4 regions of the Photobacterium nomapromontoriensis genome follow, and region 1 is predicted to be linked to each of the others. Evidence: predicted binding sites of a transcription regulator. Region 1 holds the regulator's gene; each other region holds the start of a gene.
The links. The regulator CRP, encoded in region 1, controls carbon source genes, mostly activating them, when cyclic AMP is high. The targets are predictions, from matches to a motif close to TGTGANNNNNNTCACA.

Region 1 (7,874 bases):
ACCGTCTTTGCCACGACTGATGCATCCAAATCAACGCCTGTCACCACAAAATGCAAATTCGCTGAGGTAAAAATACGGGGCGCCTGCTCGCGGCGAACCGAACTGATCTGTGCCTCACAAGCGGTAATTTTCTGCCCGGCAGATTTCAGACCATCCACCACATCCACCGAGCTGCAGCCGCCCGCCGCCATTAATACCAATTCCATCGGACTCGGCGCTTTTTGGCCGCCATTTCCATCCATAACGACACTGTGTCCCGAATTTGACTGCCCAAGGAAGGTCATGCCTTCGACCCATTTCACGCGTGATTGCATTGCTTTCTCCTTACAACTTTTGAGGTAATTTCGTACTATCTAACAACTGTGTGATCATGTGCACACTTATGAGTAAAAAATGGCCATTTCAGATAGATCAATATCAAGAAAAACGTCCCGAAAAAAGATAAACTCTGATGTAATTATTCACGTGAGCTTGCAGCCCAGCGGTTGACTGAATATCCTAAACGGCGAACTACATTATTGTTAGGCCCAGCCTCAAACTTATCTTATAGGGACGTCGTTGTTGGGCAACAAACGCAGCAGAGGAAGTTAGTAATATGGTTCCAGGTAAACCTCAAACAGATCCAACTCTTGAGTGGTTTCTTTCCCATTGCCACATTCATAAATACCCGTCAAAGAGTACGTTAATTCATGCGGGTGAAAAAGCGGAAACGCTTTACTACATTGTTAAAGGTTCTGTTGCTGTCCTGATCAAGGATGAAGAAGGCAAGGAGATGATCCTGTCTTACCTCAACCAAGGTGACTTCATCGGTGAGCTAGGTCTTTTCGAAGAAGACCAAGAGCGTACTGCTTGGGTTCGAGCGAAAACACCTTGCGAAGTGGCTGAAATTTCATTTAAGAAATTCCGTCAGCTAATTCAGGTTAATCCAGATATCTTGATGCGTCTTTCTGCTCAGATGGCCAACCGCCTTCAGGTGACTAGCCAGAAAGTTGGAGATCTTGCATTCCTCGATGTGACTGGCCGTATCGCCCAGACATTATTGAATTTGGCTAAACAGCCTGATGCAATGACGCACCCAGATGGTATGCAGATCAAAATCACACGACAAGAGATCGGCCAGATCGTGGGTTGTTCTCGTGAAACTGTGGGTCGCATCCTGAAAATGCTGGAAGAGCAGAATCTCATTTCTGCCCACGGTAAAACAATCGTCGTGTACGGTACGCGCTAAGCTAACCATCACCACGAAAAACAAAAAGCCGCAATTGAAGTGACCCCCTTTAAATTGGACATTTCAAATATGCGGCTTTTTGCTTATGTGACAAAAGTATACTTTCACCTTCAAATTCTCGACTTCCTCACTGTTTTTCCGCTTGTATTCTCAATGCCCAATGCTACATTGTGCATATGGACTATACACTGACATTGACAACAGGAAATCACCGATATGGATATCGAGCGCTTCTCCCCTCATCGTGCCCCTTTCGGCTCTGTGATCATCGCGCCACTCCCCTCAACGGTCGAAATGACAGGATTTAGCGGCAGCCGCCATTACCTTGAACAACAAGAAACGGTCAGGCACGGCACACTCGGGCAAAACCTTGATATACCACTACTGGACGGCCTTAACGGCTAGGCAGTTTTCACACAACTTCGGCTCGCTATTTATTGGTACTTTCAAAAATTTTATCGGCAGAAGCCTCAACAAACCCACGATAAAGCTCACCGTCAACTGTTGTTGGGTAACGTTTGGCAAATTCATAAAAGCCCCCAGGGACCACGTAAACGCCATCACTAAACCCGACCTTGACATGATCGGCCATTGTTGACGATTGCTCCAGCATTACTGTGGGGCTACCTTTTACAGCGCCACCAGACTCATTGATAGTAAAACCATTGTGGAGCAGCAGATGGTTCACCTCGGCCACTTCTGTAAACTGCTCTAAATGATTAATACTAACAGTAAAATGATTGGCACCAAATCCATGTGCAGCAAGCCAGCCTGCATACTCGCTTTCAGCATACAACAGCTCATAGGTTGCGTAATCCAGACTCCATAATCGCCCACCATAAAGAAAGGTCGGATCACGCATGGCCGACTCCGGCACCTGCTCAATCAAGTCTCGTACCGTCTGCTGAAACAGCGAGCTAAACTGGCCGACCAACAGTTCACTGATAAACACTTTTGGGGCTAATGGATCAGGATGCTCAAAGTGCTCGGCATACAACTTCTTGTCTTCAAAGTGGTATTCTCCACAAGGCTTATAGCCTATCGCAATGAACGGGGCTGCCAGCCGATCCAAACCAACCGCTGGCAGATTAAATGTCCGCAAGGCAATGTGATCGTTATACAGTGGTTCCTCTTCTGTCAGCAGGTCATGGATCTGAGCTGCTGATGGACACAGGCGCTGGACATAATCCTGCCACAAACCTTCAAATAATTGCGCTACCCTTTCCATCTGTTTATCCCCGCTATTCAAATGCAGATTACTCACAACCGGACTAGAGATCGATCCCCGGTGCTAGTTGAGTCGGTAGTTCAGGTTGCTCCCCCTCCATTGAGGCCATAGGATACGCACAGTAGTCCGCGGCATAGAATGCACTCGGTCGTAGGTTGCCGGATGCGCCAGGGCCCCCAAATGGAGCATCACCACTCGCCCCCGTTAACGGACGGTTACGATTCACAATCCCAGCCCGGATCTGCTCAATAAAGTATTGCCACTCACTGTCATCGGTCGACACCAAGCCAGCCGATAACCCATAACGCGTCTGATTCGCCAACTCAACGGCCTGCGTCAAATCGTCATACCTCACCACTTGCAGTAATGGGCCAAAATATTCCTCATCCGGTAAGTCGGCAATCGGGCTAACGTCGATGATCCCGGGGGTAACAAGCGCGCCATGGCCACGCGTTGCTGCCAATAAGGCATTTCCGCCTAACATAATCAAATGCGCTTGCGCGGCAATGATGCGATCTGCTGCTTCAGCTGAGATTTGTGGCCCCATAAAGGGGGCGGGCTCATCAAATGGGCCGCCAACCCGAATGTTCCGTGTCAGTGCCAATAACCGCTCCAGTACGCGATCTCCTGCCTCGCCAGAAGGCAGATATAAACGGCGAGCACAGGTACAGCGCTGCCCTGCACTGATAAAGGCTGACTGAATAATAGTGTAGACAGTCGCATCGAGTTCGCCATAATGACGCGAGATCACCATCGGGTTATTCCCGCCCATTTCGAGGGCGAGCATCTTGCCCGGCTGTCCTGCAAACTGATAGTGCAACAAATGGCCGGTGTTAGCACTGCCGGTAAACAGTAAGCCATCAATACCTGCCGACCCCGCAAGGGCCTCTCCTGTCGTCCTCCCTCCCTGCACCAGATTGATCACCCCGTCAGGCAAGCCAACGCATTGCCACAGCTTCATGGTCTCTTCTGCCACTTTGGGCGTCAAATCAGACGGCTTAAATACCACGGTATTCCCGGCGAGCAGCGCAGGAACAATATGGCCATTGGGTAAATGCCCCGGGAAGTTATACGGTCCAAACACGGCCATCACTCCCAATGGTCGATGACGCAGCACGGCTTGTGTGCCCGCAACCTCTTTCTGCCTTTCCCCCGTACGCTCATGATAAGCCCGCAATGACAGCGCGATTTTACCTACCATTGCCATCGCTTCGGTGCGGGTTTCCCATAATGGCTTTCCCGTCTCTTCAGCTATCACTCTGGCTAACGATTCAGAATTATCCTTCACCAATTTGGCAAAACGCTCAATGATGGCCTGACGCTCACTGAACGGGCTCTGACGCCAGCTAATTAATGCCTGACGAGCACTGAGCACCGCCTGTTCAACCTGCTCGGTGGTGGCCGCCTGAGCCTGCCACACAACATTGCCGGTAAACGGGTCTAGCGACTGCATCGTTTCCCCTTTACCCGCTAACCATTGTCCTGCAATCCACTGCGTCATTATTCCTCTCCTTATTGACTGATCAACCGTACCTCGTCGCCATGCTGAACCTGAAGGAGCGCGGCCATTGAGGCTGAAATCACCGCCTTCTGCTTGATAATATCTACCTTACCGACAACCGCTCGAAAATGACAAAATGAGGTATTACTAATTATACAATGCGTGCCGAGAAGTGGTTCACCGATGACGACCTTGCACAGTTGAGAGTGACGTACTGATTCAATATTGCGAACATCGCATTCAACCGTTGGTCCGGCATCGAAAATATCGACATATCCCCGGCAACTGAATCCTTCATGTTCCAGCAAGCGCAGCGCAGGGCGGGTATTGTCGTGTACCTCTCCTATCACAGCCTGCGCCTCCGGGCTGAGTAAGTTGACATAAATTGGCAATTTGGGCATCAGATCAGCAATAAAGCCTTTTTTGCCAATCCCAGCCAAGTAATCTGCCAGAGTGAAATCAATCGAAAAGAAATGCGCCTTCAGCCAATCCCAAAACGGCGAGTTACCTGCCTCATCAGACACCCCTCGCATCTCCGCAATCACGGTTTTCGCAAAACGTTCAGGATGTTGGGCCATCATCAGAAAGCGGCACTTGGACAACAGCCGGCCATTGAGCCCCTGCCGCCATTCTGGTCTAAGGAATAGGGTACAAAGCTCACTGGCTCCGGTGTAATCGTTGCCAAAAGTCAGCACTTTTACCACATTATGGACATTGAGGCGGCAGGAGGAATGCACCACCGTGCTCAAATGGTAAGTATAAAAAGGCGCATCAAGGCCAATAGCGGCTTCAATCGCCGTTGTTCCGGCGATCTCACCGGTCGAACTGTCTTCCGCGACCATCAAATACCCTTCGAGACCAGGCTCGGTCACTGTCTTGGCAAAGCTCTCCTCGGAATGCAGGATCCTGCGGGCAAGGATCTCTTCGTTAACCGGAAGTGATGTAAAACCGAAGCCTGACTCTTGAGCACACTGCATCAGCGCCGGTAGATCAGCGGTGGTAATTGGGCGTATAACCAGCATCGCTCTCCCTCCATAGGCCATCGCCGCGAGCGCAGCCCGCGACACTGGCTGTATAAGCTAATTAATGATGGGCTTCTTCATACAACTTGGCGATAGCCCGTTCCAGACGAGCCATACCGTCATCGACATCAGCCTTACTGATCACCAACGAAGGCGTAAAGCGCACCACATCAGGGCCAGCCACTAGCACTAGCAGCCCCTCATCGCCTGCTGCAAGCAGGATATCACGCGCTCGTCCCTGCCATTTGTCATTAAGCGCTGCACCGAGTAATAGCCCTTTACCCCGGATTTCGGTAAACACCGAATACTTGGCATTGATCGCTTCCAGTGCCTCTCGAAACCACGTTTCCCGTAATGTGACTCCAGCTAACACCTCGGGTTTTGTCACTTCGCTGATCACCGCTTCTGCCACGGCACACGCGAGTGGATTGCCGCCATAAGTCGAGCCATGGGTGCCCACTTTGAAATGCGCGGCCAGTGCCGTCGTTGTCAACATCGCGCCAATGGGAAAACCGCCACCCAACGATTTTGCCGTACTCAAGATATCGGGGATCACTCCCAGCCCTTGATAAGCATAAAAATCGCCGGTACGGCCATTACCGGTCTGTACTTCATCAAAGATCAGCAACACATTGTGCTGATTACACAGCTCGCGCACACCGTGAATAAACTCTGCCGTTGGCGATACAATGCCACCTTCCCCCTGAAGTGGCTCAATCATGACCGCACAGGTACGTGCCGAGATGTGACTCGCCAGCGCATCCAGATCATTGTAAGGCAGGTGGGTAATATCGCCCGGCCGAGGGCCAAAGCCATCTGAGTAAGCAGGCTGACCTCCCACTGTCACCGTGAAAAAGGTCCGGCCATGGAATCCTTGCTGGAAGGCGATAATTTCAGATTTTTCTGCGCCAAAGGTATCGGCGGCATAACGGCGGGCAAGCTTCAAGGCGGCTTCATTGGCTTCTGCACCGGAGTTAGCAAAAAAAACTTTTTCTGCAAAACAATTGTCAGTAAGCAACCTTGCCAGTCGCAGCGCAGGCTCATTGGTCATCACATTACTCACATGCCAAAGCTTTTCAGCCTGCTCCTTGATGGCATTCACCATCAACGGATGACAGTGACCAAGGCAGCTCACCGCAATCCCACCAGCAAAATCAACATATTCACGACCGTCCTGATCCCATAACCGCGATCCATCCCCTCTGACCGGAATGATCGGCATGGGGGCGTAGCAAGGTACCATAACTTCATCAAATAGCAGACGATCAACCTTGAGTTCCTTTGCCATTCTCGTATCCCTCTCTCTATTTCTGCCTAAACACAGTATTTACATATTATTAACCAATGCCAATAGCTGATTATCATTTTATTGATCTCAACTGATTAGCCAATCTCCCACCGGGAACATAGTTATGCATTTATAATGGGATTTTATTAATACCGTAACATGGAAGAGTCTCTTTCCTATCAGGAATGAAATAGCTGATATAGTGCTGGTCGCGCGTATTCATCTGTCAGGCTTTAACTTGCAATCACGAGAGGAGAAAACCTATGGCGGAGATCTAAAATGACAGGGTAATAACACCCAAAAGACATCAGGAAAAAAAACAGAAAGGAAGGAACAAGAGACAAAAATGGCAGCGTTATCCCCTGCCATCATGAGAGTGGATTATTAAACACGACGGCGGAGGAAGTTCGCCAATAACCGGTGTCCCTGCTCAGTCAGAATACTTTCCGGATGAAACTGCACCCCTTCAATCGGCAGTGTTTTGTGGGCGATCCCCATAATTTCATCACGCTGCCCATCACGCTCCGTCCATGCCGTGATCGCAAAACAGTCAGGCAAACTCTCTTCTTTCACGATCAACGAATGATAACGCGTCACCGTCAATGGGTTATTTAAACCAGAAAAGACACTACTGTCATTATGCGTTATCCGCGAGGTCTTACCATGCATCACTTTTTGGGCTCGAACCACTTCACCACCAAAGACCTGAGCAATCGATTGATGGCCTAGACACACTCCCAAGATCGGTAACTTACCGGCAAAATAACGAATTGCCTCCAGAGAAATGCCTGCTTCGTTGGGCGTACAAGGGCCAGGCGAAATCACTAAATGTGAAGGAGCTAACGCCTCAATCGCCGCGATATCGATCTCATCATTACGCACGACCTTCACCTGTGCGCCCAGCTCGCAAAAATACTGATAAAGGTTATAAGTAAACGAATCGTAGTTATCGATCATCAATAGCATAAATACAGCCGCTCCCTGAAAAATACAGCGGCTATTTTGCAACAGGCCCAGAGAAAGGCAAGCGATGGCGAAAAAAAACCGGCCTGTCAGCCGGTTTCTGTCATTCGCTGTTTAGCAGGCAGTTATGGGCGCGCCACAAAACCCACCGCTTCATAAGCCTGCTTCAAGGTGATCGCTGCACGCGAAGAGGCTTTTTCAGCACCGGCTTTCATGACACTATCCATGTAAGCACGATCTTCGCGAATACGGCGGTATTCCGCCTGAATCGGCTCCAGCATAGCAACCAATGCTTCACCGACATCCTTCTTGAACGGACCGTACATTTCAACACCGTGATACTGCGCTTCAATCTCCGCAAAAGACAGACCCGTTGCCGCGGAGTACAAGCCCATCAAGTTAGCGATACCGGCTTTATTTTCAATATCATGAGCAATACGCGGCGGTGTTTCAGCGTCTGTTTGTGCTTTGTTGATTTTCTTGATGATCGACTTCGGATCTTCCAGCAGGGTGATCACGTTTTTACGGTTATCATCCGACTTCGACATTTTCTTCGTGGCATCTTGCAGGCTCATCACTCGAGCATTCACGGTTGGAATGTAAGGTTCTGGGACCTGAAAAATCGGTTGTTCTGGGCTATACAA
Region 2 (7,874 bases), on a different contig from region 1:
GGAATCACTTGTCTAATTTAACGGCGATGCAGGCTTGAATGAATATTCTCGTTTATGCTGCTAAGCGATAGAAATTACTAATATTTTCAAAAACCTCTTGCGCAGCTGAAGCCAAGAGGTTTTTTTATGAGGCATTATCCTTAAAGTTGCAATTGCAGATCCTGGTATCTATGCCAACACTTTAATCTGTATGGACACAATCTATTCATTATTCATGGATGCGAACAATGAATATAAGTGACCGATATGACAACAAAAAATCTTACACGCTGTTATCGCTTTGCTGCTGTAGACTTCGAACCGGATCACCGTGTCTTGGTATGGAAAGACAAAAGCGAGACCCCACTGACGATACATGAGTCCCGTCTGCTTGAGCTATTGTGCTATTGCGCTGGGCAAGTCATCAGTGCTGAATCGCTGTATGAAAAAACCTTCATCCTGCTCGACCCTTACGAAGACGGCTCTCATAACCATTACGATCTTAATACCGTATTTAAATCGTTAACTCGTAAGCTAGAACACAACGGTAAGATGGCCATTCCTATCGAAGTCGTCCAGCATTATGGCTTCCGGACACCGTTACCCGATAAAACCTGTCGTCTAATCCACGAAGACAAAGAAAAGACCACACAACTCCCACCACCACAGGAAGAGCACATTGACACGGCGACTGAACATATTGTTAAGCACAGCTTGGTGCATAAAGTGTCGGTATTCATTCTCGCTCTGGCGGGCCTAATGCTCATTTTTGCATCAAATTATTAATACTTATATACAATCCATCACGGTTAAAAAATGTGTGGTTATACCACCAAATTTACTGTGGCTTAGATCACACTTCTTTTGTATGATGAATGAGTAATTTCTTTATTCCGAAGGACTCATGGCATATCTACGTTCGTTCATCATCATTTTTATTTGTTTGATGCTTGGAAAAGGCATTCAGCACCTGTCGGGGGTTGCCATTCCCGGTAGTATCATTGGCATGCTTATTCTTTTCGCGGCGCTGTCGATGGGCTTGGTCCCCGCCCAATGGGCGATGCCAGGTTGCCACTTATTAATCCGCCATATGGCACTGCTATTCGTTCCAGTCGGCGTTGGCTTAATGAATTATCTTCACCTGTTGCAATCCAATGCATTGATCATTCTTCTTAGCACTATCGGTAGCAGCTTGGTCGTATTTACTGTTCTTGGCGTCGCTACCCATTATAAGGAAAAGCAATGATCTGGCTGGTTACAACGCTGGTAGTATTTTATTCTGCCCGCTATCTTTCAAAGCGATTTCAACATCCGATCATCAACCCTCTGCTGATCAGTTTACTGGTGATCATTCCACTTCTTATATGGCTCAAAGTGCCATACGAGACCTATTTCGAACAGAATAAAGTCATTAATGCTCTACTTGAACCCGCTGTTGTTGCTCTCGCCTTCCCGCTTTATGAGCAGCTGCATCAAATCCGTCAAAAATGGAAGGTTATTTTTTCTGCCTGCCTGATCGGTAGCGTGTTATCAATGATCACAGGAGCAGGTATCGCGGTCCTCATGGGCGCTGATGCTCAGCTTACCGCTTCAATCCTACCCAAATCGGTAACAACACCAATTGCGATGGCCGTTGCGGATCAAATCGGTGGCGTGCCATCTGTCGCCGCAATTATGGTGATCATTGCTGGCCTGTTCGGCGCTGTCGTGGGCTATCCTTTATTTAGGATGCTGGGCATTCATGCCCCTATTGCGAAAGGCTTGACCATGGGTACGGTATCTCATGCTTTGGGTACAGCAAAAGCGGCTGAAGAAGATTTCCAGGAAGGGGCATTTAGCTCATTGGCGCTAGTGATCTGCGGTGTAATCACGTCAATTTTAGCGCCACTATTATTTCCAATCATCATGACGGTATTTTCATAGAAATTATCATCCTTGTGGAGGTAATCGAATACAAAGCTAATATATTGATTCGATACATGAATTTATTATAAAAGCGTGTGACCCGACTCCCAATAATGCAATGGATGAAACAAGCGGTCGATTAATGTGATTTATGTCACACATAAATCACATTACTCAGCCTACAATGTTTCTCCATACACAAGACGGAGTAACAACTCATGCACACTAGAGTAATGGATGCTTTAGGCGCTTTACCTGCTGATTTAGCATCAGCAATCAAACCGGTTCTAGAAGCCGACAACTTTGATGCCACCCTAAGCCCTGACGTGTTTGCTGAATTACTATCAAAAACTCACATGACAGACAGCGAATGTCGTGTTGCATTACTTCCATTAGCTGCTGCTTATTCTGTCGCTCCTATTTCTAATTTCTTCGTGGGTGCGATTGCTCGCGGCCAATCCGGCACATTGTATTTTGGTGCCAATATGGAATTTGTCGGAGCCTGCCTTTCCCAAACCATTCATGCAGAGCAGTCGGCCATCAGCCATGCTTGGGTTAAAGGTGAAACCGGTATTATTGACATCACAATCAACTACAGCCCATGCGGCCACTGCCGCCAGTTTATGAACGAACTGACGTCAGCTAAAGAATTGGTTGTACAGCTGCCTAACCGAGATGCGAAAAGTCTCCAGGAATACCTGCCAGAATCTTTTGGCCCGGCCGATCTGAATATCGATGAAGGATTACTCACTGCAGTTAACCACAACATTACAACAGAAGCGACTGAGCAACTGGTACAGCAAGCTTGTGAAGCAGCTAACCGTGCCCATGCGCCATACACCAAAAATTTTAGCGGTGTTGCACTGAAAGCAAAAGACGGTCGTACCTTTGTTGGTATGTATGCTGAAAACGCGGCATTTAATCCAAGCTTACTGCCACTGCAGGTTGCATTGATTAACATGAACATGGCGGATTACCCGCTGAGTGAGATTGTTGAAGCCGCATTGGTTGAACAAGCCAACAGTACAATCAGCCATTTGGCCGATACACAAACCACATTGGAAGCATTAAATCCCGATATTCCATTGACGTATGTTGCCGCATAATCCTTGAAAAACCGCCAAAATGGCGGTTTTTTTTACAGTTGTGATCAGCAACAGCTATAAATCAGTATCCTCTCAGCCATAGCAGGAGTATGATTTTTCGAGTTTTTCACCCTAAGAAATCACATATTCATGTCACACCAACATCACCCGCTCCAAGGGGCTAGCTGGATGCTCACGGCGGGGCTTGCCTTTGCTATCGTCAACAGCATTGCGCAATACGTCAGTATGTTCATGCATCTGCCTTCGACTACCGTCGCCCTGATCCAATATTTCATCGCTCTGATCGCCATTTTTCCATGGTTACGAACGTTAGGCTTGCGCGCTGCCCTTAAAACCAATCATTTTGGTATGCACTGCTTTCGTGTATTTCTATCCGTGATTGGTATCCAACTCTGGCTATGGGCACTGGCTTATCCGGTACCTATTTGGCAAGGCATCGCATTGCTGATGACCTCACCGCTATTCGCAACCATTGGCTCTGGCCTCTTCCTGAAGGAAAAGGTCGGTATCGCGCGCTGGGTCGCTACTCTAACGGGGTTTGTGGGTGCGATGATCATCCTTGAACCATGGGGAGAAGACTTTAGCTGGGCAACACTGCTACCCGTTGGTGCTGCATTTTTCTGGGCTGGCTATTCGCTCATGGTGAAAAAAATGTCAGCACACGATTCGCCAACCACCATTGTGGTCTACCTGCTAATTTTAATCACACCATTTAACATATTCTTGGCTTTACCTGACTTCACGATGCCAAATACTGGATTTACCTGGCTATTACTCGCAGGGGCGGGTTTACTGACGGCGTTAGCGCAGTGGGCTATTGCGAAGGCGTACGCCGTGGCAGATGCTTCTTTCGTGCAACCCTTTGATCACGCCAAGCTGCCATTAAATGTCTTAGCCGGTTGGTGCATTTTTGGTTGGGTGCCACCGGGTCGATTATGGCTGGGTGCCGCGATCATTATTGGCTCAGTAGCCTTTATTACTCAGTGGGAAAACAACAAAGCATCAAAAGCGAAGACCGTTTAACACGGTACTCTCACCTGCATTATGAGCACATCCTTCAATCCCCGCATTTGCGGGGATTTTTTTAATTGCCCCCTCCGCCTGATCGCGATCATCGTGCAAGCATCGCAACGTACCTAGTCTTGTCGTTATTACTGAATTGAATAGCCAAAAACACCGACGCAAACGTTTGCGCATTCAATGAATTACTGTATGATCTGCGGCAGTTTCATTCCCCATCCAGTAAGGAATTTCGATGTTAGGATCTGCGACTCGTCCCAATGCAACCCGTGTACTACTTCTTGGCGCTGGAGAGCTAGGCAAAGAAGTGGCCATTGAATGCCAACGACTAGGTTTAGAAGTGATTGCGGTTGACCGTTACGCTGATGCCCCTGCAATGCATGTTGCTCACCGTAGCCATGTGATCGACATGCTGGATGGCGCGGCGTTAAAAGATGTGATTACATTAGAAAAACCCAATTACGTCGTACCTGAAATTGAAGCGATTGCTACCGATATGCTGGTTGAACTTGAAGCCAGTGGCTTGCATGTTGTACCAACAGCAAACGCAACCAAGCTAACGATGAACCGTGAAGGGATCCGTCGCTTAGCGGCTGAAACGTTAGCAATCAGCACATCTCCTTATGAATTTTCTGACCAATTTGATGACTTTGCTGCCTCTGTCGAACGTATTGGCACACCGTGTGTTGTCAAGCCGATTATGAGTTCATCCGGTAAAGGACAGAGCGTGATCAAATCGCAAGCTGATATCGAAAGCGCATGGCAGTACGCACAAGAAGGCGGACGCGCAGGGGCTGGCCGTGTGATTGTCGAAGGCTTCGTGGACTTTGACTACGAAATTACGCTACTTACCGTACGTGCCGTGGATGGCGTACATTTCTGCGCGCCGATTGGCCATCGTCAGGAAGACGGAGACTACCGCGAGTCATGGCAACCGCAGCAGATGTCTGACCGCGCATTAAAAGCCGCTCAAGACGTGGCTGAAAAGGTCGTGAATGCTCTGGGTGGTTATGGCCTGTTTGGCGTTGAGTTATTTGTAAAAGGTGATGAGGTACTGTTCAGTGAAGTCTCCCCTCGCCCGCATGATACTGGCATGGTCACTCTGATCTCTCAGGAGCTCTCTGAGTTTGCGCTGCATGTACGTGCATTCCTTGGCCTGCCAATCCATAGCATTAACCAATTCGGCCCATCTGCATCAGCGGTTGTGCTTGCACAAGGGGTGTCTAATGATATTCGTTTTGACAATCTTACCGCGGCATTGGCGAGACCCAATACTCAAGTTCGGTTATTTGGTAAACCTGAAATCAACGGCACCCGCCGCCTAGGTGTTGCTCTTACCCGCCGTGATACAATTGAGTCTGCAGTAGAAGATGCTGTTGCTACTGCCGCAGATATTAAGGTTGTGTGTTAGATTCATACCACACTAACCTATCACCGAAAATAAAAAGGAGCCTTTGGCTCCTTTTCTCATTCTGGTAACTATCTAAATTTAGTAGCTGCGATTATCGCGACTACTTAACGGTGATCAACCAAGCTTCTTCAGCAAAGCGGGTTAGCCCACGCTGGCGTCTAGGGTGGCTTTCGTCGGCATCATCACGGGCCAAATGGCGGATCGTACAACCATTAAACAAGGCTTCCACCTCCTCTTTCACGACCGAGAATGGAGGGCCATCCAATTCATGCTGTGGATAGTCTAATGTCACCAATAAAATGCGCCCACCCGGTTTCAGCATCGACAACAACTTGTCAGCATACATTTGCCGTAACTCTTGTGGCATTGCAATCAACGCCGCGCGGTCGTACACCACATCGACAGGCTCGATCTGAGTGGTAAAGTAGTCACCACAGTAGAGACTGATTTCATCAAATTCATACAGCGTCTGGCCATTGCCCAGCACAGTTACCATCGGGGTATAGAAGTGTTCAGCAAAAAAAGCACGGACAGCGATATCGCTTAGCTCAATACCAATAACCTTTTCATGCTTTCGTGCCAACCATGTTAAATCAACCGATTTACCACACATGGGTACTAACATCACATCATCACGTGACGCATGAAGTTCAGGCCAATACTTGATCAACATCGGGTTGGTTTCGTCCAGATGAAAACCAATGCGATTTTGCGCCCATCGGGTATGCCAAAATTCTGCATCCATTTATGTTATCTCTTCTTGTTGTGACTGACTGAGGGATATTATACCCAGCCTTCAACAGGATTGGCTAACGGCGTATTCCGCGCGGGGGAAACAAACAACGAGAGGGATACAGAGACAAAAAAGGATGCCGAAGCACCCTCTTTCGCAAACTGAGTATTGCAGAGCAAAGATCAGTTAAAATTTGTTTTTCAATTTTTCTTTATGAGAGTCATTGAATAAACGACATTAGCTATGGAATTAAGAAATTCGAAATAGCTTAATCGAATCACGGCGAACAGTTACGCCGCGGAAAGTCACTGGCTCAAGCAACGTCATAAGCTGCTTAGATACGAAAAACTTACCGCCGTAGCTACGATCACCACCACGATTTACCCAATCTGCAAATTCATCTGCCAAGCTGAACATAGAGTTTCCAACAAGCAGAACCAACACTTTAGCGACTTCACTGTCATTCTGTTTATTAAACTCCGCGTCGCGAACTTTCTTGCGATATTCATCGACGATTCTTTCTAGGCACTCAAATCTGCTCATATACACCACCATAAAAAAAGAGGAGCGGATACTACTGCTCAACACCAATGAAATCAACCCATGCACGTGGATTCTTGGCAGATTTATGCGTTTTTTTCTTTCTCGTAACATCAGATAGCACATTTACGCTAAAAATCACGATTTATCTCATAGATTTTGAGTTACACTAAAGATATATTATTAATGCATCTTTGCTATATCCAATCTGTAACTTGACCGATTTTGACATCAGGACGGCAACCTATGACAAAAAATAAACAACAACCTATTTTGCTTGGCTGCCTAGCCACCGAATTCAAAACCATTCAGGCGATGGTCGCTATCTATTGTCAAGACCATCACCAAACGCACGCACTCTGTACAAAATGCCAAGACTTTCTTGAATACACACATACTAGGCTCGACCGCTGTCCGTACGGCGAAAACAAGCCCACATGCAAAGAGTGTCCTATACACTGTTATAAAGCCGACTATAAACAACGTTCATTGCAGATCATGCGTTATGCTGGCCCCAAAATGCTATTTCGACACCCTCTTCTCGCTATTCGCCATCTGCTCTCGGCTAAAAAAGCGGTTCCTCTTAAACCAGAGGCTAACGCATCAAATCGCCATAAGCGAAAAATGACTCAGTTACGGTAATAATCTACTATCTGGATACGGGCTGGCTTCACGTTACCATCGAGAGTTATCTCAAATGTGTTGCCATCAATAACTTTTGCCGATGATCCTGTTCGCCCCGTCACGCTCACACCTTCAATTTTTTCAAACGGTCGCGACTGACTGTAATGCATATTAATGGTCAGATCGGTATCCTGATTAGCACTAAGATCAAACTGACAAATGCCTGTCGGGCAATATACATCCAACTGATCTTGTTGATGTTCAATCGCATCAACATTCTTCACAGGTGTCGTCACAAGTTGTGCTTTTTCACCACAACCAGACAGTAAAAACAATGAGAAGCCTAAGCTCGCAACAATTAATACTCGCTTCATGTCCTAATCCTCTGACTCGACAATAAAAACACGACATTATACCCCAATTAGCACAATATGCAGATTGCTGAAACGCAAAAGCGCCAGCAATGGCTGGCGCTTTATTCATATCGAAAAATGAAGGTTATGACTCAGCGGTTAACACATTCGCTTCAGCTTCTTTTTCCAATGCTTCACCTTTA
Region 3 (7,874 bases), on a different contig from region 1:
AGGTTGCCTGATCAATGCTCTGTTGCATTTCAATATGGTATTCCGATAGTGAGATAGCCATCGCATTGATCCCGTTCTTCAGCGTGTCCAACTCACCCAGTAGTTGGCCCTCAATACGGACATCAAGGTGACCTCGACGGATCCGATCTACCACACTGACCATATGGGAGATTGGCCGGGTCACATCTTTCATCAATCGGTAAGCAAACAGTGATGAGAGGGTTAGCCCGAGCAGTAGTACCATCAGTGCGGTAAAAACTTCCTGATATTGCTGCAAACGGAGTGCACTGAGATCGAGTTCAACCGCGATATAGCCGAGTACTTCGACTTGATAGCCCGGATAAGTTGGATGACTAAATTGACCTTCTTTTAAGATAGGAGCCCGTAGGATCAGCGAGTTTTCGTTAAGTTTTGTTTCAAGCAATAGCGGGATCGGCTGATCGTCCGGATACATCAACGCATCGAAATTACGATGGAAATTCGAGGTAACGAACAATTCGTTGTGGGTATTAAAGACCGCAATACTGCGAATGATCTGTGAATGCTTACGGTGAGCATAGCTGATAAGTCGGCGCACGGCCTCACGGTTATGGTCTGCCATGCCATATTCGCTGGAAATCGCCAGAGGTTCAATAATGCTGGTGCCGGTCGCCATGAGCTGATGTTCGAGATCGCGATAGCGACTCATCGTAAAAAATGCGCTCAAAAGCAGGCCAATAATCAGCGTCGGTGCTAATGTCAGGGTGAAGACCCTGGCACGAAGTCCATATTTGGTCATGGTTCTCTTAATTACAAGAATGCGATTCTGTGGGAGAATTGTCGCCCATCTGTGGTCGTTAGCTTAATGAAACTAGGGCTATTCGACAATCAACTAATCCCAAACTGTCGATTTTATCACTCAGTTTGGACTATCTGTTCCGTGAGTCCGAAACTATGGCACGCTTTTTTAAGCCTCAAAAACGAAAAGTAACCGACACCAAGCACAAAGAAATCACTATTAGCCGGCTGGATCACCTCGGTGCAGGGATTGGTCACCTAGACCGCAAACCCGTGTTTATTGAAGGGGGATTGCCAGGCGAAACAGTGGTTGTTCAGCTCACGGAAGATAAAAAGCAGTATGCTCGGGCTAAAATTATCCGACGTTTGAATGACAGCGACGCACGTATTGCACCGCAATGCCCCATTTACAATGAGTGCGGCGGCTGTAATTTACAGCACTTGTCGCATCAGGGGCAAGTGGCGGCTAAGCAGCAGGCATTGAGTGAGCTGATGGGTAAATTTGCTCATGCACGTACGTCAGACATGATTGAGCAGGCGGCACCGATCCTCAGTGCAGAATGGCAATATCGCCGTTGTGCACGATTCAGTGTGATGCCAGCAGGTAACAAGCTTAAGATTGGTTTTCGTAAAAAACAGAGCAAAGAAATTGTTGATGTTGCGCATTGTCCGGTGTTGGCGCAGTCGCTGAATGCGTTGTTACCATCGTTGCGTGAGCTACTCTCACAGCTTCAGGGAAAAAGACACCTTGGTCATGTTGAATTGGCTGAGGCGGATAATGGTCGGGTGGTGCTGATCCGCCACTTACAACCGTTTTCTGACAAGGACATGACAGCGCTCAAGCAGTTTGCTGACCGATACCAGTTAATGTTGTACTTTGCGCCTGCATCTGATCAGTTAGAACATATTGCGGGTCCAACGCCGTATTATGAACTGGATAATTTAACGCTGTCTTTTTCGCCAAAAGATTTTATTCAGGTGAATCGTGATGTAAACCAGAAAATGGTGGCTCAAGCGATTGACTGGCTGGCAATTGCACCGAATGATCGGGTATTGGATCTTTTTTGTGGGTTAGGTAATTTTAGTTTACCGCTGGCAAAACAAGCAAATACACTGGTTGGTGTTGAAGGCATCGACGAGATGGTGCATCGTGCGTCAGAAAATGCAAAGCAGAACCAGTTAGAGAACACCGAATTTTATCAGGCGAATCTGGATGATGATGTGACAACCCTGTGTTGGGCACAGGAAAAATTCAATAAAATCTTGCTGGATCCAGCCAGAGCGGGTGCCGCAGGGGTAATGCAGCATGTTGTTAACTTGCAGCCTGAGCGAGTGGTTTATGTATCGTGCAATCCGGCAACCCTTGCTAGGGATAGTCAGGTATTACTGGATAACGGTTATCAGTTGGAGCGGCTGGGTATGATGGATATGTTCCCTCATACCGGGCATTTGGAGTCAATGGCTCTGTTTATCAAGCGATAGACTCATTACACAAGAGTAGACAGGATAGAACAATGGTCGCAGTTCGCGGTGCGCATTTAAAGGAAAATGATACATTTGAACTTTCAGCCTGGATTGAGAGTTTACAGTTGGATGCGAAGGTGGCTAAACGCCTCGCGCAAACGTACCAACGATGTATTGATTTGACGGCAGAAGAAGTGACTGCGCCATTGTTGCTATGGCGTGGCCGAGAGATGGTTGAGATCCTCGTGACCTTAAGCATGGACAAAGATACGCTGGTCGCTGCCTTACTCTTTCCACTCTACGAGGCTGGCGTTTATTCTTCGGAGCAGCTTCAGGAAGACTATGGTAATACCATTTCACATATGGTGAATGGTGTCAGCCAGATGGCCGCTATCGGTCAGCTCAATGCGACAAAAGAAGGAGCAGAGCAGTCTGCTCAGGTCGATAACATTCGCCGCATGTTGCTGTCGATGGTTGATGATTTCCGTTGTGTAGTGATCAAGCTGGCTGAGCGGATCTGCAACCTTCGTGAAGTGAAAGACGAGCCGGATGAGATTCGTCGTGCTGCCGCGAAGGAATGTGCCAACATCTATGCACCACTGGCGAACCGACTGGGTATTGGTCAGTTGAAGTGGGAGATTGAGGATTATGCATTCCGTTATCGTCATCCTGAAACCTACAAGCAGATCGCCAAGCAATTATCAGAACGCCGGATCGATCGTGAGCATTATATCGATCATTTTGTTGCCGATCTGGCGGAGTCGATGAAAGCCTCTAATATCAAGGCAGAAGTGCAGGGTCGACCAAAGCATATCTACAGTATCTGGCGCAAGATGCAGAAGAAGAGTCTGGCTTTTGACGAACTGTTCGATGTCCGTGCCGTGCGGATTATTGCTGATGAGTTACAGGACTGCTACGCCGCATTAGGTGTTGTACATACCAAGTACCGCCACCTGCCAAAAGAATTTGACGATTACGTCGCCAACCCGAAACCAAATGGTTATCAGTCTATTCATACCGTGGTGATGGGGCCGGAAGGTAAAACCATTGAGATCCAGATCCGTACCAAACAGATGCATGAGGAGTCGGAACTCGGGGTAGCAGCACACTGGAAATACAAAGAGAGCGGTTCATCATCAGGCGGGGCTAAATCCTCGTACGATGAAAAAATAAACTGGTTACGTAAGTTACTGGCCTGGCAAGAAGAAATGTCAGACTCCGGTGAGATGCTCGATGAGCTGCGCAGTCAGGTGTTTGATGATCGCGTCTATGCCTTTACGCCTAAGGGCGATGTGGTTGATTTGCCGTTGGATGCGACTCCGCTTGATTTTGCCTACCATATCCACTCAGAGGTCGGCCACCGTTGCATCGGTGCCAAAGTAGAAGGCAGAATCGTGCCGTTTACTTATCACCTGCAAATGGGGGATCAAGTTGAAATTATTACCCAGAAAGAGCCGAACCCATCACGCGACTGGCTTAACCCAAATCTGGGGTTTGTAACCTCTGGTCGTGCGAGAGCGAAGGTACATGCCTGGTTCCGTAAACAGGACCGCGACAAGAACATCACGGCTGGACGCGAAATTCTTGAAACCGAATTGGTCAAGATTGGCGCGACGATGAAAGATGCGGAAGTGTATGCACTTAAGCGTTTTAATGTGAATTCAACCGATGAGTTATTTGCTGGGGTGGGCAGTGGTGATCTGCGGATCAATCAAGTGCTGAACCACATTAATGCCTTGGTGAATAAACCAACCGCAGAAGAAGAAGATCAGCAACTGCTTGAGAAGCTAGCTGAAGCCAGCAATCGAGCCATGGCAGCCAAGAAGCCTCAGCGTGATGCCGTGGTGGTGGAAGGCGTGGATAACCTGATGACGCATCTGGCGCGTTGTTGTCAGCCGATCCCAGGGGATGAGATTCAGGGTTTTGTCACTCAGGGACGAGGAATTTCGGTTCACCGCAGTGATTGTGAGCAGTTGGAAGAGCTACGCCACGTTGCCCCAGAGCGGATCATTGATACGGTATGGGGGGGCGGATTTGTCGGTAATTACAATATTACCGTACGGGTGATCGCTTCTGAGCGAAGCGGCTTGCTCAAGGAGCTGACCAATACGCTGGCAAATGAAAAAGCTCGGGTTGCTGGCATGAAGAGTCGGATTGATTTCAAAAAACAGATGTCAATCATGGACTTTGACTTGGAGCTCACCGATCTTGAGGTCTTGGGCAAGGTGATTAAGCGTATTGAGCAAGTGAAAGATGTCGCTGAAGCTAAACGCCTACACTAATCTGATGTAGAACCTAGAACCTAGAAGCGGGGAGCCATGATGCTGCCCGTTTTTTTTGATTTGATATCCACGAAGGACTCTCCAACATGAGTGAGAAACCGCAGACACCGATAGAACGCCTGATTGAGATCATGGCCACGCTGCGTGACCCTGAACAAGGTTGCCCCTGGGATCGCAAGCAGACGTTCGCGAGCATTGTGCCGCATACGCTGGAAGAAGCCTATGAAGTCGCCGATGCGATTGATCAACAAAACTGGAGTGATGTCCGTGAAGAGTTGGGTGACTTGTTGTTTCAGGTGATCTTTTACAGTCAGCTGGGCAAAGAGCAAGGCTTGTTTGATTTTGATGATGTTGTGTGTGGCATTAATGACAAGCTAACCCGTCGTCACCCCCATGTATTTGAAAATAAGTTGTTTGCCAATGAGGCAGCGATCAAGGCCAATTGGGAAGCGGAAAAAGCCAAAGAACGAGCAGAAAAAGACGAAGACACCAGCGTGTTGGCCAATATCCCCCGCGCCTTACCCGCTTTGACGCGGGCGGATAAAATTCAAAAGCGTTGCGCCAAACATGGGTTTGACTGGGATACCTTAGGTCCGGTGTTGGATAAAGTACGCGAAGAACTTGATGAAGTGATGGAAGAGGTTATCCAAGTATCACCTCAGCAAGAGAGAATCGAAGAGGAGATGGGGGACTTGCTGTTTGCTGTTGCCAACTTCAGCCGTCATCTGGACGTTAAACCGGAACGGGCACTGCATCGTGCTAATCAGAAATTTGAGCGTCGGTTTCGCGAAGTCGAGAAAACTGTGCTAGAACAAGGGAAGCAACTTGAAGAATGCTCGCTTGAACAGCTTGATCAGGTGTGGGATGAGGTCAAGTGTAGGGAGTTAAAAGGTTAGGATTGCAGCAATCATCAGGCTGCTTTGTTATTGATATTGCTATTGATAACCAGCCTGATGAGTAGAATTGATTTGAAACAAAAAAAAACCAATCGCAGTGTGATAGTTTTCACGTTGTGGCAATAAAGGGTGTCTGGTATACTAATTTCCCGTCCAGATACACTTATATCCTCTATACCAATCTTCCAGGTAAAACATGACGACGAATTACATTTTTGTTACGGGCGGGGTCGTATCCTCACTAGGTAAAGGTATTGCTGCTGCATCTCTAGCGGCTATTCTAGAAGCACGTGGTCTTAAAGTGACCATGATGAAACTAGACCCTTACATCAACGTTGACCCTGGCACAATGAGCCCGATTCAGCATGGTGAAGTATTCGTAACGGAAGACGGTGCAGAGACCGACCTTGACTTGGGTCACTACGAGCGCTTTATCCGCACTAAGATGACCAAGCGCAACAACTTTACTGCGGGCCGAGTTTACGAAGAAGTACTTCGTAAAGAGCGTCGCGGTGACTACCTTGGTGCGACCATTCAGGTTATCCCGCATATCACTAACGAAATTAAAGATCGTGTGATTGCCGGTGCTCAAGGCCATGACGTTGCTATCGTTGAAGTTGGCGGTACTGTTGGTGATATCGAATCGCTCCCATTTATGGAAGCCATTCGTCAGCTAGCAGTGCAGAAAGGGCGTGATCGTACTATGTTCATGCACCTGACACTGGTTCCTTACCTAGCGGCTGCTGGTGAAGTGAAAACGAAGCCAACCCAACACTCTGTAAAAGAATTACTTTCTATCGGTATTCAGCCTGACGTGCTGATCTGCCGTAGCGATCGTATGATCCCTGCTAATGAGCGTGCCAAGATCGCGCTATTCTGTAACGTGCAGGAAAAAGCCGTTATTTCCATGAAAGACGTAGACTCTATCTACAAGATCCCACAGCTTATCAAAGCTCAGGGTCTTGATGACTTAGTTTGTCAGCGCTTTGGCATCACTGCGCCAGAAGCGAATCTGTCTGAGTGGGAGCAGGTGATTTACGAAGAAGCCAACCCTACTGCTGAAGTGACTATCGGCATGGTTGGTAAGTACATCGAACTACCAGATGCATATAAGTCAGTTAACGAAGCACTTAAGCATGCCGGTTTGAAAAACCGTCTGTCAGTGCAGATCAAATACATTGACTCTCAGGATGTCGAATCTAAAGGCACTGAAATTCTTGAAGGCCTGGATGCTATCTTGGTTCCTGGCGGCTTCGGTAACCGTGGTGTAGAAGGTAAAATCCTGACTGCACAATATGCACGTGAAAACAAAATTCCATACCTAGGTATTTGTTTGGGTATGCAGGTTGCGCTGATCGAGTTTGCACGTAATGTTGCTGGCTATGAGGGGGCGCACTCTACTGAGTTTAACCCTGACACTAAATACCCAGTTGTTGGCCTGATCACTGAATGGGTTGATAGCGAAGGTAACGTAGAAGAGCGTAGCGAGAAGTCGAATTTAGGCGGTACAATGCGTCTTGGTTCACAGCTATGTCACCTACAAGACGGTTCAAAAGCGCGTGAGCTATATGGTAGCCCGACTATCCATGAGCGTCACCGTCACCGTTATGAAGTAAATAACAACCTACTTCCTAAACTAGAGAAAGCAGGTTTGAAGATTTCTGGTCTTTCAGCAGACAAGAAATTGGTGGAAATTATCGAGCTACCTAACCACCCATGGTACGTGGCTGCTCAATTCCACCCTGAGTTCACCTCGACACCTCGCGATGGCCATCCTTTGTTTGCTGGTTTCGTGAAAGCGGCTGGTGATAACCAGCGTGGTGAACTTAAAAAGTAAGGATTACGGATAGCTGTGGCAAGTGTTAGCTGCGGCTATTTTTTTAGCTTTTTATTTGAAGATAAAGCAAGAGGAAACACAATGTCTAAGATCGTTAAAGTTCTAGGTCGTGAAATTATCGATTCACGCGGTAACCCAACTGTAGAAGCGGAAGTTCACCTAGAAGGCGGTTTCGTCGGTATGGCTGCAGCACCATCAGGTGCATCAACTGGTTCTCGTGAAGCTCTTGAGCTACGTGACGGTGACAAGTCTCGTTTCCTAGGTAAAGGCGTTCTTAAAGCTATCGAAGCTGTGAACGGCCCAATCGCAGAAGCGCTAATCGGTAAAGATGCGACCGCTCAAGCTGAAATCGATCAGGTAATGATCGACCTAGACGGTACTGAAAACAAGTCTAACTTCGGTGCAAACGCAATCCTAGCGGTATCTCTAGCAAACGCTAAAGCAGCAGCTGCTGCTAAAGGCATGCCTCTATACGAGCACATCGCTGAGCTAAACGGCACTGCTGGCGTATTCTCTATGCCTCTACCAATGATGAACATCATCAACGGTGGTGAGCACGCAGATAACAACGTTGACATCCAAGAGTTCATGATTCAGCCAGTTGGCGCGAAAACGCTG
Region 4 (7,874 bases), on a different contig from region 1:
ATGTTGTTCGGCAATGCTCGCCAGCAAGGTCTTCACATCAACCTGAGCCAGGTTTTCATGCAGATCGGTATCTTTCACCGCCTGTAGGGCCCCTTTCACCATCATTTCCAACTCATCTAAATCATGGTTGAATTTCTCTATTTTGCTTTCATCATCAATCAGTTCAGCACGTAACCGTAACCGAGTAATCGGGGTTTTTAGATCATGAGAGATAGATGAAAATAACTGCTCGCGATCATCGATATAGCGTTGTACCCGTAGCTGCATACGGTTAAAAGCCCGCGTCGCTGTCACTAACTCACTGGCCCCTTCTTCTTTTAAGGGGGGTTGGTAAATATCAAAACTCATCGCATTAGCGGCATAGGCTAACCGCTTGAGTGGTTTAGTCTGGCGACGGATCATGAAGAAAGTGAACACCAGCAGCAAGGTGGTAATAAACAGCATGAACACTACTTGCTGACGGGTGATTATATCGTCGCTGAGTGTGACATAAGGAGCAGGTAATAACGCCGCAATATACAGCCATTCATTTTTGGCCAGTTCCAGTTGCACCACTAAGATAGGCGGGTTAAGCGGCTCAAGCGTAAGCGTGTAATGTGCCCACGAACGGGGTAAATCTTGTAATAGAATATCGTTTTTCAGAACGTGTAAGGTCTCGGGACGTGAGAACTCAACCTGAATAACATTCAATCGTGGCAGTTTTTCTCTTAGCTCATGTTTAAAGACATCAATCGCTGTTCGCTTCATCAATGAGTCAGGAATGGGATCAATTAAGATCTCTTCTTGGTTTAACGACACAAAGAAGCGCGTACCTCCCATATTGCGCAGTTGATCAAGCACGATATGGCGATATTCCAACGGCAGCGACTGAAAAAACGTCACTGTAGAGGCAAACATATTGGCCATGCTGGCAGAGGCAGATTCCAACCCAGCCAAATCTCGCTGTTTAGATTGCGCATACCAGATCCCCGTTGCGATAACCTGTGCCAGAAATACAGCCAGTAACGTAAACCAGAGGGTACGGGCCAACAGAGATTGCGGCCACCACTTTCGAATATTCATTAGACGTATCCATACAGGCAACCTCATGCTTTATCGTAAGCCGGGTTGCCACGAGTCACGGGGAGAATTACTACTCTTCGTAAATCACATCAGCATTAAAGGAATAGCCATTGCCACGAATGGTTTTGATCAATCGTTGTTGTGAGCCCGTATCACCAAGCCGCTGACGTAACCGGCTCAGCTGCACATCAATGCTTCGCGCTGATGGTGTCGCCTCTCGGCCTCGGGTGGCAAAAGAGATGGTATCACGATCAAGTACTTCATTCGGGCGAGTAAGAAATAGCATCAACAGAGCAAAATCACTGCCACTGAGATCATATTCTTTTTCCTTCACTTGATCCCGCAAGCGTTGCGCAGCGGTATCTAAGCGCCAATGGGCAAAACGAATGGCTTTGGGAGCGGTTGGCAGCTGTTGGGCTTCAGTCGGCTTAACTCGTCGTAACAGCGCTTTGATCCGGGCCATAAGCTGACGCGGACTAAACGGTTTAGCAATGTAATCATCTGCCCCCAGCTCCAGACCGATAATCTGATCCATTTCATCAGAAACAGCCGTCAGCATAATGATCGGCACGTCTGAAGTTTTACGAATATACTGGCAAAGAGTAAAACCATCATCACCCGGCATCATCACATCCAACAAGATAAGATCAGGGTAACCCATCGCCAAGCGGCGCTTCATGTCTTCCCCTTCAGCAGCCGTCGTAACGGTAAACCCGGCTTTAGTCAGATACTCATCAAGCAACTCACGGATGTCTTGATCATCATCCACAACAAGCACTTTCTTGCTTAAACTCATTCTTTTTTCCTATTGCCCAAATGGCATTACATTTACCACGATGCTCAGACTCGAAGCCAAGATCGCGTAACGAGGTTAGGCGACTCCCATCTCGATTTTGTATTTTGACACTGCCCGTTCAAAAAACTCACGCTCATCATCATCGGTAATGTTATGTGTCATCTCGGCAAACACTTCATAGCCTTTCTTCGCGTTCTTAACCTGCCACACCGCGTAGGCCGCTTGCTTATCCAGTTCTATACGATTTTTTTCTGCCTCGGAAAGCAATGTCAAATTGTGCATAATCAATACCTGACGCCGATTAATAAATTACGGTCTGATTCTAGCGAATTTCAGCGTCAATACCAACGACAAAGCCACCTCAAAGGATCAGCTTGACTCTTAATGCTATCGCGTTTATTGCTCGTCATATTTCTCATCATCAGACAACAATGCATGTCACGACATCAATGATCGCCACATCATTGCAACTCGCGCAGGATCCACCCTATCAAAGTAGTACATCGTACCTTGATAAATACATCCAAATCAGACAATCAAATAAGGAATTTAAATAAGATGAAAAGGGGGACATTCAGATATGAAAAAAGGCCGCGAAAGCGACCTTTTATAACCAGCTTATCTTGCTGCAAATAAAATAAATTCATTTACTATAATGTGAATCTAAAATGAAATATTTATCTAAATGCAGGTTCTGATATTAGTGCTTGTTTGTCGCATTTTGTGAATCACATGCGCCCAATGCAGCAGAAACAGAAATAGCTGGAACTAGTAAGTAATCAGTTGAGCAAGTTTTATCTTTGTTAAAAGTAGTACCAGTACAACCTGTAAGAATAGTCGCAGCAGCAACAACAACAAAAGCCAACTTAGCAGTAACTAATTTCATGGTAATTCCAATTCCAAGTAAATGTATGATTTTAAAATGGTACCACAGAGGAATATGAAATTGGTAGGCTAATTTTAAAATTATTTAAAAAAAATCAACGAGCAAAAAAATGTGAGTAAATAATAAACAACACTGCAGAGAAAATAGTTCAGATTTGGTATATACCTTAACGTTAAATGAAGTAAATAAATGGTTATCTATCGGTAATTGATATGCTGAAATATATAATTAATCTTCATTTGTAGCGACTAAAATGAATGCTTTTATAATACCAAAATATTACTCATTGATTTGTTACATAATAAAAACCAGCATTTACTTATTGATCACAATATATGGATTATTCTTTCTCCCTAATGATGTGATATAACGCAGGATTCAGAGTAAGATCCGTGCGTTCAATTTAACGGAAATAAGCATGGGAATGGCTATATTGAAAGAACGTGGGTATACATTAAAAACCCAATAACCACTTAACACTGAGAAAAAAACCAAGAATGACAACCGTGGTCAATCCTACACTCATTATAGGACTTAAGGTAACAAAGCAAGGATTGCGGATAGCATCCGTTAATGTCGGCTCATTCAGTGCTGCCTGCTTTTGAGTCTGATTCTGCTCATGGGACTGCTCCTCCAGATAGTGATGAATGGTTTCGATAGATTCATCGACAGAATCAATGACCTGTGCCCCTAGCCATTGTTCGCGATCAATCAGTTGCATGGGCTCAATATTGCGAGGTGTACTAAAGTGACCAGTACGGCGATCTATCACTGAGATAGATAACCATGCATCATGGTGCCCCCATACCCAGCACGGCAAATAAATGCCATCAATATTCACTTGACTGGGGTAAGGGAATTCAATGTCGTTTATCCGCATCAATAACTGCTCTGTCGAGTCACTGATTACTTGAACGGGTTGCCAACAATACGTCAACCAATGAGAAAAATTATTACGAAATGCCGATTGGCGTAATGGGGCTAATCGGGATGCACCTCTCAACATATACTCAGCCTGTTGCTGCTGAGAGACAGAAGTGAGCGAGATGGGTAAAAATGGGACATGCCGCCCTAAAGCAGACTCCTGCAATATGATCCGGTTAACCTGCTCAACTGTTGACGTATAGTGTGCATAGTTGGTCATGGGGAGCCTCCAGAGCGATTCTCTACCTTCTAGGTATTGTATGAAAATCGCGCTGAAACTACTTTGACCCGTATCGTATTTTATTTATTGAACCATGGACACCCTCAGGAAAACCACATTATGCAGTCTGCCTGTTGCTATAAGCTGGTACCAATACCGAACAAAATTGAATTATTGGTCACATCACCCATATCGCGGTACTCATAGCCTAACGATAAATCAATAAAAGGCAGCAGGGTAAACACAAAACCGGCCCCCCCCGTAAACCCCCAGCCATCATCACTGCCTTTCATGCCAGAGTTTTCAATATCGTAATCGTAATAGTTCGTTCCCGCCTTGGCATAAAGATTACCAATCAAAAGTGGCAAATCACCACGAATAGTGATGGGGAAAGCGGTATAATCAATATCATTCTTCGCTGACTGGCCATCTGCATTAATTTCAGCGCTTCCCTGTACCACTCCAGCATTCACACTGATCATGTCATTAAACTGATAAGCGGCATTTATCCCATATTCGAAACCATAGTCATCATGACCATCATATTTAATCTGTGCGGCACCTGCCGTTGCCCCCACCGACAAGCCAAAAATATCGGCTGATGCTGGCGCGGTACAGATCAGTAGAAAAAAACCAGCACTTAACACTCTTTTCATATTCATTCCTCGAAAACGGTCCTATTGGTTAAGAGGTAGTGCGGTTCGCGGAAAATTACCAATTTCATTGATACTTCCGTGCTAGAGGTCACTCTGTTTCAGGTTTTTTTCCCGGTTACCCATCCGCCACGCAGTGCAATCGATTACAATTTGGCACGTTAATCCATTTTGTCGATCACATAACATTGAATTCTAATACCTAACAAAAAAGAATAAAACATGTTGATTTTGCAGATAAACACGCTAAGGCTCGGCCTTTTTTGACGTTTACCCCCCCAAGATAACGCAAACGATCCCCTTCTCACTTTCAACATATTTGGTAATCAATGAGCTATTTTTGTTTAAGAGCAAGACAATTTGTGATCATGATCGCGAGATTGTATGCATCACTTGCTTACACTTTCCCCATCAAAACAGTAAAAATACTAGATACTTGGAGTGAACTATGGCTACCCCACACATCAATGCTGAAGTCGGTGATTTTGCAGAAACTGTCCTGATGCCAGGTGACCCTCTGCGCGCCAAATTTATTGCCGAAAACTACCTTGATGATGTCAAGTTAGTGTGTGATGTTCGCAATATGTTCGGTTATACCGGCACCTACAAAGGCAAGCCTGTCTCTGTCATGGGACACGGTATGGGTATCCCTTCATGTTCTATCTATGTCCATGAACTGATCAAAGATTTCGGTGTTAAAAATATCATCCGTATCGGTAGCTGCGGTGCCGTTCATGACGATGTTAAACTAATGGATGTGATCATCGGTATGGGCGCATCAACGGATTCCAAAGTAAACCGCATTCGTTTTAACAACCACGATTTCGCTGCCATTGCGGACTTCGGTCTATTGGAAACCGCAGTGAATGAAGCTCGCGCCCAAAACGTACCTGTTCGCGTGGGTAATGTTTTCTCTGCTGACCTATTTTACAGCCCGGAAGCTGATCTATTCGAAAAAATGGAAAAGCTCGGCATGCTAGGTGTTGATATGGAAGCCGCTGGTATCTACGGTGTTGCTGCTGAACTTGGCGCTAAGGCATTGACGATTCTGACTGTGTCTGACCACATCAAACGAGGTGAAAAACTCAGCTCTGAAGATCGCCAGAAGTCCTTTGCTCAAATGATGGATGTGGCGCTGGAAACCGCTATCAAGTTGTAATAACAGATTGTTAGTTTCTGTACTGGCGTGATGAGCATCGACTTCGCAGCTCAATATTCTGTAAAATGTGGCGTCTTACACAATTTAAGCGATGTTACTCGTTAACATCTGGCGCAGTTGCCTGAACATGGTCTATTGCAGAAACTAATGGTGCAGAGCAGTGAAATACCTGCTCTGTACCACCCCTTTTAAAACTATAAGCAGCTTTAGCAAAATTCCGGCTGTGTGTTTGTTGCTTATGCTCATAGATAAGATTAGGCTGATGCGATGAATACTCGCCACACCGACACCCCCGAATCTCTGTTGCCAGAAGCCTGCAACGGCCATCAACTCAATCATTGCAAAACAGTGAGCTGCAAAAATTTTGGCTCAACGAATACCCATCACTACGTCTTCCAACGTAGTAATCCCAACAGACCGGCTCTGGTCTGCCGCGAATGTGGGGCTTTTCCTCCTATCATCAGCAACTATGATGTCATGCAGGAAGTGCAGCGGCTAAAACAACTGCAAAATGCAGGTATGCCTGCTTGTAGTAATCCTGACTGTGAAAATCTGGAATTACCCGTGCTTACCCATCGTCATCTCTACCACGCGTTTGGTTTTAGTGGCGATCGTCAGCGCTACCGTTGTAAATGCTGCCAGACAACGTTTGTTGACCGCTGGTCAGGCACTAATACCAAAAATGCACTTCAGCAGACAATGCTGGCGATGTTATTTACCGGTTATTCAGTACGTGATATCTGCCGCCGACTCAGCATGAATCCCAAATCGTTTTATGATCAGCTTTCACATATTGCTAGCCGATGCCGTCGTCAGTTGGCGATGTTTGATGCCCGTCTTTGCAAACAGGCCCAACAGTTATCTCTGGCAACCAATATGTGTGTACTGCAACCCGATAGTGACAATGGGGTGATCTGGATTGCCAGTGGTGAAGCGAAATCGGGCTATGTTCTCGCGCAAGATATCAATTACCAAACAGCCACGCCCCCAGATAACAGCGAACAGTCGCTCAATAGCAATACAGCTGAAAGAGATACACCGGATGGGCATCATAACCCATACCGCCGTGGGGCTCGTTTTATGCCACCGCAACCCGATCGCAAGGTTGCAATCGAACATTCGCGACCAAACGGGTTACTGGCTCAGATAGACGCCACTTACCGGGAGGCGATGTCACGCCCCAACTTAGAAGATCTGCTATCGAATAAAGCGCGAGTTAATTACCCGAGCAAAGGATGCTTAATTCGGCCACAGTACACCGTTTACGCCCACAATTTGCACCTGCGAGAGATGCTCTACAATAACGAAGAATTGTCGTTTTTTATGCCGCTGGAGCCGATGCTTCGCTCTGCTTGCATTTCTGTGTTTTTTGACCGAATAAAACAGAAAACGATCCACCCGGTATACGTTGAAACGGATTCGGATTGGCAGCATGGCCAGCACGCCAAACATATTGACATCGTGCTCATTGGTTGGTGGCGAGATCGTTGGGCATTTACTCGACAGGATGAAAACAGCAAAGGAATCTGTCATCTTGGCGGAGAAAAAGGCAATGAGGGACACTGGTTAGAAACGGCATCCCACAGCGCAATTACCCGCTATCAACAGCAATGCCAAAGTCAATTCAGCCAGTTGATCAATGAACCTCGGCGTAAATTACGGCCTGGCGGATTACTGCCATTATTAGACATCTACCGCGCATGGCATAACCTCTGTCATCAAGACAAAACAGGGGTAACACCAGCCCAGAAGCTCGGCCTTGTCACCGCGCCGTTAACACTGGAGCAATTGCTTAGTTAAATAACTGTACCCTCGCCCCTCAAAGCCTCCGTTACAGCGAAAATCTATTGGCTTCTCATCAAGACGCAGATTTATAGCGATCGTGGTCTCACATCCATACCAATGTCAAATAATGGCGGTGAGATCGTGTTTCTTCTCGTAATACGGGCAATAGAGTTGATTCTTCACTGTCAGTTATACCACACTCCAATACAGGAACAGGCCTACACAATGTGGCCAGATATTCGCCGATGAATTCGTTTGACGAACCCGCATTCTGACCGTGGTTCTTTAAACAAGGCGGCGTGAGAATGATTGGATGTCGAGAGGTATGAATTGGTGACAATAATTCCTAATAGAATAAAACCAATACTACTGTGTTGTATGTTGTTTAT

Region 2: L4D12_RS04235 (CidA/LrgA family protein) is a predicted target of CRP. The motif match lies at 822-837, and genes of this name have one in related genera.
Region 3: pyrG (CTP synthase) is a predicted target of CRP. The motif match lies at 5,518-5,533, and genes of this name have one in related genera.
Region 4: deoD (purine-nucleoside phosphorylase) is a predicted target of CRP. The motif match lies at 4,903-4,918, and genes of this name have one in related genera.

What each region holds. Positions count from the first base shown of each region.
Region 1 covers NZ_JAKJSL010000021.1:152,262-160,135, reverse strand. The annotation lists gene L4D12_RS07755 (OsmC family protein) at 1-314, opposite strand, end outside; gene crp (cAMP-activated global transcriptional regulator CRP) at 596-1,228, shown strand; gene L4D12_RS07745 (hypothetical protein) at 1,445-1,633, shown strand; gene L4D12_RS07740 (DUF1338 domain-containing protein) at 1,659-2,456, opposite strand; gene astD (succinylglutamate-semialdehyde dehydrogenase) at 2,500-3,957, opposite strand; gene astA (arginine N-succinyltransferase) at 3,969-4,979, opposite strand; gene L4D12_RS07725 (aspartate aminotransferase family protein) at 5,041-6,267, opposite strand; gene L4D12_RS07720 (aminodeoxychorismate/anthranilate synthase component II) at 6,652-7,233, opposite strand; gene trpS (tryptophan--tRNA ligase) at 7,356-7,874, opposite strand, start outside.
Region 2 covers NZ_JAKJSL010000018.1:6,445-14,318, forward strand. The annotation lists gene sbcB (exodeoxyribonuclease I) at 1-16, shown strand, start outside; gene L4D12_RS04230 (winged helix-turn-helix domain-containing protein) at 247-765, shown strand; gene L4D12_RS04235 (CidA/LrgA family protein) at 884-1,225, shown strand; gene L4D12_RS04240 (CidB/LrgB family autolysis modulator) at 1,222-1,902, shown strand; gene cdd (cytidine deaminase) at 2,103-2,990, shown strand; gene L4D12_RS04250 (DMT family transporter) at 3,120-4,013, shown strand; gene purT (formate-dependent phosphoribosylglycinamide formyltransferase) at 4,246-5,421, shown strand; gene L4D12_RS04260 (thiopurine S-methyltransferase) at 5,522-6,166, opposite strand; gene L4D12_RS04265 (hypothetical protein) at 6,404-6,697, opposite strand; gene L4D12_RS04270 (nitrous oxide-stimulated promoter family protein) at 6,941-7,336, shown strand; gene L4D12_RS04275 (lipoprotein) at 7,324-7,692, opposite strand; gene L4D12_RS04280 (peptide MFS transporter) at 7,817-7,874, opposite strand, start outside.
Region 3 covers NZ_JAKJSL010000048.1:17,409-25,282, reverse strand. The annotation lists gene barA (two-component sensor histidine kinase BarA) at 1-778, opposite strand, end outside; gene rlmD (23S rRNA (uracil(1939)-C(5))-methyltransferase RlmD) at 934-2,259, shown strand; gene relA (GTP diphosphokinase) at 2,292-4,523, shown strand; gene mazG (nucleoside triphosphate pyrophosphohydrolase) at 4,610-5,419, shown strand; gene pyrG (CTP synthase) at 5,616-7,256, shown strand; gene eno (phosphopyruvate hydratase) at 7,338-7,874, shown strand, end outside.
Region 4 covers NZ_JAKJSL010000020.1:112,713-120,586, reverse strand. The annotation lists gene L4D12_RS06625 (ATP-binding protein) at 1-1,062, opposite strand, end outside; gene L4D12_RS06620 (response regulator) at 1,133-1,858, opposite strand; gene L4D12_RS06615 (DUF3283 family protein) at 1,934-2,140, opposite strand; gene L4D12_RS06610 (DUF4223 family protein) at 2,559-2,744, opposite strand; gene L4D12_RS06605 (hypothetical protein) at 3,199-3,888, opposite strand; gene L4D12_RS06600 (porin family protein) at 4,026-4,544, opposite strand; gene deoD (purine-nucleoside phosphorylase) at 4,990-5,700, shown strand; gene L4D12_RS06590 (transposase) at 5,968-7,500, shown strand; gene L4D12_RS06585 (hybrid sensor histidine kinase/response regulator) at 7,819-7,874, shown strand, end outside.